2 linked regions of the Spartinivicinus poritis genome follow. Each later gene encodes a partner of the first gene's protein in a complex. Links are inferred from orthologs where the notes say so. Each region holds a gene or a part of one and is shown on either strand. Other genes may lie near its edges.

Region 1 (3,725 bases):
CTTAAGTCTAACCGTGGCGATATTTTTTATTTAGGTGCTTTGTTAGGAAGGTTGTGGCTAACCCCTAAATTAGGGATTGCCAGATGCAGTGCTTTTTGCACCCATTCTTATATACTAAATAAAAGTGGCATGGAAAAGCTGGTCGCTACTCCTTATGACGGAACTGCAGTAGACCTTGTTTATAAGCGAAAGCTTGATTCTTATTTGGCTTTTCCTATGCTGACATCACAGTTACCTTATGACGTAGCTTCAAGTGATATTTCTACCCATCGTAATGATAATGTTGTATTCACCGATGACAGTTGGGAAGTCAATAAACGTTATCAATACTGGTCTGCATTAAAGAATTTTAAGTATACCTTGCTTAACCGATCCAACTGCGGTCCTCGTTAGAAACTAATGAAAAGCCTACTAGTTTAGTAGGCTTTTTTTGTTGCTATTATTGCTTAGCATTGGTTTTAAAAAACGCCCAGTATGGGATTTTTTAACCTTAGTAACTTCTTCTGGGGTGCCGGTAGCGATAATTTCACCGCCACCATCACCACCTTCTGGGCCTAAGTCGATAATCCAGTCTGCTGTTTTGATTACATCTAAATTATGCTCAATGACTACGATAGTGTTGCCATGGTCGCGTAGACGATGCAAGACAGTTAATAACTGTTTGATATCATGAAAATGTAGGCCGGTGGTGGGTTCGTCGAGAATATATAGGGTTTGGCCGGTATCCCGTTTAGATAGTTCTTTAGCCAGCTTAACCCGTTGTGCTTCACCACCAGAAAGGGTGGTGGCATTTTGCCCCAGGTGAATATAAGACAGCCCGACGTCCATTAAGGTTTGTAATTTCCGATTAACTGCTGGAATCGCTTCAAAAAATACCAAGGCTTCTTCAACAGTCATTTCTAGCACTTCATGAATGCTTTTGCCTTTGTATTTAACTTCCAGGGTTTCACGGTTATAGCGCTTGCCTTTACAGACATCACAAGGCACATAGACATCGGGTAGGAAGTGCATTTCTACTTTAATGACGCCATCACCCTGGCAGGCTTCGCAACGGCCGCCTTTTACGTTAAAGCTGAATCGACCCACTTTATAGCCCCGTGATCGAGCTTCTTGGGTACCAGCAAACAACTCACGAATAGCCGTAAAAATACCTGTATAAGTTGCGGGGTTGGAGCGGGGGGTGCGACCAATCGGGCTTTGGTCGATATCGATACATTTATCAAAGTGCTTTAAACCACTGACCCGTTTATAGGCTGCGGGGGTTAAAGTGGTGGCTTTATTTAATTCAGTAGCGGCGATTGGGTAAAGGGTGCCATTAATTAAGGTAGATTTACCGGAGCCTGACACTCCAGTCACACAAGTAAATAAGCCGAAGGGGATTTCTAAATTAACATTTTTTAAGTTATTGCCAGTGGCGCCAACTACTTTCAGCATTTTTTTGCTATCAACTGGTGTGCGTTGGCTGGGTACTTCAATTGCTTCTTTGCCAGATAAGTAGCGTCCTGTTAATGAAAAATTATTTTTCATTACTGTTGCTGGCGTGCCTTCAGCAATAATTTGCCCTCCGTGGATACCAGCACCAGGGCCAATATCAATCACATGATCGGCAGTGCGAATGGCATCTTCGTCATGTTCTACCACAATAACCGTATTACCTAAATCCCGCAGGCGGGTCAAGGTGTTGAGCAGGCGATCATTATCTCGTTGGTGTAGACCGATAGAAGGCTCATCCAGAATATACATAACCCCGACTAAACCAGCTCCAATTTGGCTAGCAAGGCGAATCCGCTGGGCTTCACCGCCGGATAAGGTTTCGGCGCTTCTATCCAGGGTTAAATAGTTAAGGCCTACGTTGACTAAGAAATGCAGTCGCTCGCGAATTTCTTTTAAAATTTTATCGGCAATTTCACCTTTACGGCCAGGTAGTGCTAACTGCTCAAAATAGGCTAAGGCATTACCTACCGGTAATTTAGATATATCTGGCAGGGTGTTTTCTTCAACATAAACATTCCGTGCGGCTTCTTTTAAGCGGCTACCATTGCAGTCTGGGCAAGGTTGGGTATTTAAATATTTGGCTAGTTCTTCCCGAACACTTTGCGAATCAGTATCACGATAGCGGCGCTCCATATTGGGTAAAATCCCTTCAAAACGGTGAGATTTTTTAATGGTCATGCCGCGGTCATTGACATAATTAAAATTAATATGCTCATCACCACTGCCATGTAAAATAACCTGGCGGTATTTTTTAGCCAGCTTATAAAAAGGCGTATCAATATCAAAGCCATAGTGCTTGGCAAGTGAGGTGAGCATTTGAAAGTAATACACATTTCGTCTATCCCAGCCGCGTATAGCACCTTCAGCCAGAGTGAGTTCATCACTGGTGATGACTTTGGTTTCATCAAAAAATTGTCGGGCACCTAATCCATCACAAGTGGGGCAAGCACCTGCTGGGTTGTTAAAGGAAAACAGGCGGGGCTCTAATTCATTAATACTGTATCCGCACTCGGGGCAGGCAAATCGTGCTGAAAAGATTAAATCATCCTGTTCGCCATCCATAAAAGCGACTTCAGCGACACCATCGGTTAGATGAACTGCAGTTTCGAATGATTCTGCCAGTCGCAATTGCAGATCATCCCGTACTTTAAATCGATCCACGACGACTTCAATGGTGTGTTTTTTGGTTTTGGCCAGCTTGGGTACATCATCTAAATCAGTCACAATCCCATCGACCCTGGCTCGCACAAACCCTTGGCTTTTCAGCTCATTAATAATATGCAGATGCTCCCCTTTGCGGTCTTTCACCACTGGTGCCAATAGCATCAGTTTGGTGCCTTCTGGTAGCGCTAATACTTGGTCAACCATTTGCGAAATAGTTTGTGCTTCTAGTGGTTGCTGGTGAGCTGGGCAGCGGGGGGTGCCTGCTCTGGCAAACAGTAGCCGGAGATAGTCGTATATTTCGGTGATCGTGCCTACGGTGGAGCGCGGGTTGTGAGAGGTTGATTTTTGCTCAATAGAAATCGCAGGTGATAAACCTTCAATATGGTCGACATCAGGCTTATCCATCATGGACAAAAACTGTCGGGCATAAGTGGATAGTGACTCCACATAACGCCGCTGACCTTCAGCATACAATGTATCGAAGGCTAACGAAGACTTGCCAGAGCCAGACAGGCCTGTGATAACAATTAACTTGTCGCGAGGTATTTCTAAGTTAATGTTCTTTAAGTTGTGAGTGCGGGCGCCACGAACCAGTATCTTATCCACAACAGCATCCCTTACGGTGGGTGAATGAAAAAGAGTCGATTATATATGAACAACTAAATAGATGCAGGACCCTGAAAGCTCCTGTCATGTTGGGTAATAAAATTTAGTGGCAGGATGTTCTTGTGTGTGCAGTGAAAGGTATTGAGAAAGAGGATAGAGAATATAAGTCTAGTGTTTAATATGGAATAACAGCCTCTTCTTCCTCCGCTCTTGAAGGGCTGTCCATAGCCCATCAAGAGCTAAAGCGACATCCCTGTCGCAGCTACAGAACAGCCTATTACCCCATATCCGCTAGCTTGTGTGACATATATGAACAACAGAAATTGCTGTGTTGCTTAGGGCTAACGCTTGAAGTAACAAACCTGATAAAATTTATTCTTTTTCAGTGAAGTGCGAATGAGGGTTCAATGAATTTGAGTGGCATGACACATCGTGAGCGGAAAGCCTCTTTGTGTCTGGCA
Region 2 (4,366 bases), on another replicon or contig:
TATTTATTACTTTGCTTAAGCTTTTGCAAGCTATCCGTCAATTGGTTGGTATGTATCGTATTTAATCGCTCAATATCACTAACGGTAATGGTGGGTGGGTGGATTGATTAATTGAGCAAAAGGGTTCAGTTGAATAGGGGGCCACCAACGATCATCAGACAAGGCTTCATGCTGAAAAACGATCATTTCCACTTGAAAAGGCTGCTTTGTAAAATGATTTTCCTGAGCAGTTGAGTGACAAGTACTTAACAGAAAAAAAGCTGTGCTTATTAAATGAATCACCAGTCGGTTTTTATTAACCATTTAGCATTCCTTGCTAACTCTATATACTAACTTTTCTATCGTTTACTTGGATGATGTTGCAATTATCGGGTCTAGATAAGCAATACAGAACACGCAGCAAGTCCGTCCCTGGATGCTCTAATCGGCATCCATGCCTCATAAGGTTCTGTATTACTTATCCACACCCACTATAAGCTACTAGGATTACACATTCTAAATTATAGCCCTCAGGCAGCAGGTTTTAATTCATTTAATAACCTTTCTGTGTATTTTAATCGTTGGTCAGGCTCATCCATGGTTTCAAAGTATTTCAGGATAGTAGCGCCTTCCAAACGGTAACGTTGTGGTTGATTTTGCACCATTTTAACAATGGTTAATGGGTCGACTTTCGCCTCGGCAGAGAATTCCAGTCTACCCACTTCGGCGCCTACATCAATTTTCTCGACACCTATTTCTGAAGCTTGTAATTTCAGTTGAGTAATACGGAATAAATGTTTAGTGGCTTCAGGTAATAAACCAAAGCGGTCAATCAGCTCCACTTGTAGTTCATCCAGTTCTGATTCAGACATAGCATTGGCAATCCGTTTGTACATAATCAGTCGGGTATGAACATCATGAATATATTCATCGGGAATTAATGCAGGTAACCGGAGGTTAACCTCCGGGCCTTGGTCTAATGGTTTATCTAAATTAGGGGTTTTACCTTGCTGAATGGCTTTAACGGCACGGTTGAGCATTTCCATATAAAGGGAAAAACCCACCGACTGAATTTGCCCACTTTGCTCTTCACCTAATAATTCACCCGCACCACGAATTTCCAAATCATGGGTGGCCAGGGTAAATCCAGCACCTAACTCTTGGGCATTGGCAATGGCTTCTAATCGTTTGGCGGCATCTGCCGTCATATTTTTCTTGGAGGCAGGGGTGAGTAAATAAGCATAAGCTTGGTGATGGGAGCGTCCTACTCGGCCTCTTAATTGATGTAATTGGGCTAAGCCAAATTTATCGGCCCGATCGATAATAATGGTATTAGCACTGGGGATATCAATACCCGTTTCGATAATGGTAGTGCAGACTAATACATTATGGCGTTTATGATAAAAGTCTGACATGACCTGCTCTAATTCGCGCTCGCGCATTTGACCATGACCAATGGATATTCGGGCCTCTGGCACTAATTCCGCTAGCTCGGTGGCGGTTTTTTCGATAGTTTTGACTTCATTGTGCAGGTAATACACCTGGCCGCCACGTAATAACTCCCGCAAAATGGCTTCTTTAGTGACAGCTTTATCTGAAGGGCGAACAAAGGTTTTAACAGATAAACGACGGGCAGGTGGCGTAGCAATAATCGACAGGTCACGCATACCGGCAATAGACATATTCAAAGTTCTGGGAATGGGGGTGGCGGTTAAAGTTAAAATATCCACTTCTGAACGAAGGGCTTTTAATTTATCTTTTTGTCGTACCCCAAACCGATGTTCTTCATCAATAATTAATAACCCCAGCGCTTTGAAGTTAAGATCACTTTGTAGCAGTTTGTGAGTGCCGATGAGAATATCCACTTTACCTTCTGCTACATGCTGCTGGACCACTTGCGTTTCTTTGCTGGTTTTAAAGCGGGAAATCACCTCCACATTCACTGGCCAATCAGCAAAACGGTCTTTAAAACTTTCATAATGTTGTTGGGCTAGTAGGGTGGTAGGGACTAAAACCGCGACTTGCTTTTGACTTTGTACAGCTAAAAAAGCCGCACGCATGGCTACTTCTGTTTTACCAAAACCTACATCACCACAAACGAGTCGATCCATGGGTTGCTTGGCGGTCATATCTTTTACAACCGCTTCAATGGCTGTCTGTTGATCAGGAGTTTCTTCGAACGGAAAGCCAGCACAAAACATTTCATAGTTATCGTCAGGATTACTAAAGGTAAAACCTTGACGAGCTGCACGGCGGGCATAAATATCTAATAATTCAGCAGCCACATCGCGGGCTTTTTCGGCTGCTTTGCGTTTAGCCTGACTCCATTTGTCAGTACCAAGCTTATGAAGAGGGGCTAATGCATCGTCGGCACCGGTATAACGACTGATTAAGTGTAATGAGGAAACTGGCACATACAATTTAGCTTCATTGGCATACTCCAGCATTAGAAACTCAGCGTCCTGGTTGTCAATGTTAAGCTTTTCTAAGCCCCGATAACGTCCTACCCCATGATCGATATGCACGACAGGTGCGCCAATGCGAAGCTCTGTCAGGTTTTTGATAATTTGGTCAGATTGATCTTGGGTTTTCTTTCGGCGCCGCCGTTGCATTACCCGTTGGCCAAACAGGGTGGTTTCGGCAATGACCACTAAACCAGGTTGGTTTAGCCACAAGCTGTTTTCGATGGGTGCAATGGTAATCCCGATGGCCTGCTCACTCACCATAAACTGGTGCAAATTGTCGTATTGTTCAGGGCGGCAATTAATTTTGGTTAAAAGCGCTAATAAGGTTTCTCGGCGTCCAGCTGACTCTGCACAAAATAAAATTTTGCTGGATTGCTGCTCCAGCATAAAGGTTTGTAAACTGGCTAATGGTTGTTCAGCGCGAGCATCCACGGGCAAGTTAGGGACTGGGTGAATGGGTAAGTTGAGATGACCTGCTTTATTAGGTGCTGTCGTATCTGCTAGCACCACGCGAGGGAAACTTTTTAGTTTATGGTTTAATTCTTCAACAGGCACAAACACTTGATGGGGAGGAAGAATTGGGCGTTCAGGGTCATAACGGCGGCTTTCAAATCGTTCATTGGCATCTTGCCAGAATCGTTGGGTAGCTGGCTCAATTTGGTCAGTGGTAATGACCAAGGTATCTTTAGGCAAGTAATCAAATAATAAGGCACATTGTTCAAAAAACAGGGCTAAATAGTATTCAATTCCTGCTGGGCTAAGCCCCTGTTTCACATCTTTATAAATAGGGGACTGGCGAAAATCTACATCAAATGTGTCCCGAAACCGTTGCATAAATATTGCAATGGCTTCTTTGGTGAGGGGAAACTCTTTGGCCGGTAGCAGTTGTATTTTGTCAACGGTTTGGTGAGAACGCTGGGTTTCAGGGTCGAAAGTACGAAGAGTATCTACCTCATCATCAAACAGGTCTATCCGATAAGGCACTTGACTCCCCATTGGGAAAATATCAAGCAAAGCGCCCCGAATGGCAAATTCACCATGTTCATAAACAGTGTCGACACAACGGTAGCCTGCCTGCTCCAGCACTTGGCGCTGTTGGTCCAAGTCCATCCGGTCCCCTTTACTGATGACCAGACTGTTGCCGTGTAAATAATGCTGAGGGGTGAGCCGATGCATCAGGGTGGTAATGGGTACAATTAACACCCCACGACTGATAGTGGGTAATCGATAAAGGGTTAATAACCGCTGGGAGATAATGTCCTGGTGGGGAGAAAAACTGTCGTAGGGAAGGGTCTCCCAGTCAGGAAAGTTTAGGATATCGATATCATCCCGGTGTTTGAGAAAGAACCGCAACTCCTGCTCTAATTGATCAGCGGCTGCTGAGTTGGGAGTAATCATTAAACTGAGTGAGTCATGTTGCAAGCAAGCCTGGCTTAATGCCAACCCCATACCTGCTCCAGAAAGCGAACCCCACACCCGCCGATCACCTGCTTTGCGGGGTAAGTCAATAGCCAGTAATTGTCTTGTATCGTTCATGAACGCATCTGCTAGCAAAAATCCAATTGGGCAGATTTTAGCTTGGATGGGAGGGAGATGAAACCTCTGACAATGATGAAACGTAGGGGGTTACTTTGTATTTATGGCTGGTTTAGGGCTAACATACATAGCTTTGAGCGAGCGAATAATGGTGAGGCAACAGAAACTTATGACTTACTGTAGTATAAAAAGTGTAGGTGAAAAAATAATGAGTGGCGGCCATAAAAACAATATAAATAAAAAAGAGATTGATGAATTATTATGACTAAGATAATTTTCATAATAACACTACTGATAGGCAGTATTTTGTATATTATGAATGCTTCATGGCTAGCTGATAAAGGTAATGGCGGTTTTTACCTGCTTGCGCATCGAGGAGTATACCA

The links.
Region 2: the proteins of uvrA (region 1) and mfd are in contact, whole or in part, in a crystal structure (PDB 4DFC), measured with the Escherichia coli proteins. The link is inferred for Spartinivicinus poritis from one-to-one orthologs.

The regions. Positions count from the first base shown.
Region 1 is NZ_JAPMOU010000089.1:2,644-6,368, reverse strand. The notes cover bases 212-3,611. They hold uvrA (excinuclease ABC subunit UvrA), read right to left. Parts: upstream 3,265-3,611; coding sequence 412-3,264; downstream 212-411. Other genes in these bases: ORQ98_RS27960 (glycosyltransferase family 25 protein), read left to right, coding at 212-393. Outside these bases: more of ORQ98_RS27960, read left to right, coding at 1-211; ORQ98_RS27950 (MFS transporter), read left to right, coding at 3,687-3,725. UniProt on the Escherichia coli protein: The UvrABC repair system catalyzes the recognition and processing of DNA lesions. UvrA is an ATPase and a DNA-binding protein. A damage recognition complex composed of 2 UvrA and 2 UvrB subunits scans DNA for abnormalities.
Region 2 is NZ_JAPMOU010000012.1:77,218-81,583, forward strand. Bases 310-4,350 are described here. They hold mfd (transcription-repair coupling factor), read right to left. Parts: upstream 3,981-4,350; coding sequence 510-3,980; downstream 310-509. Other genes in these bases: ORQ98_RS11465 (glycerophosphodiester phosphodiesterase family protein), read left to right, coding at 4,296-4,350. Also shown: ORQ98_RS11450 (CsiV family protein), read right to left, coding at 1-41; ORQ98_RS11455 (hypothetical protein), read right to left, coding at 79-303; more of ORQ98_RS11465, read left to right, coding at 4,351-4,366. UniProt on the Escherichia coli protein: Couples transcription and DNA repair by recognizing RNA polymerase (RNAP) stalled at DNA lesions. Mediates ATP-dependent release of RNAP and its truncated transcript from the DNA, and recruitment of nucleotide excision repair machinery to the damaged site.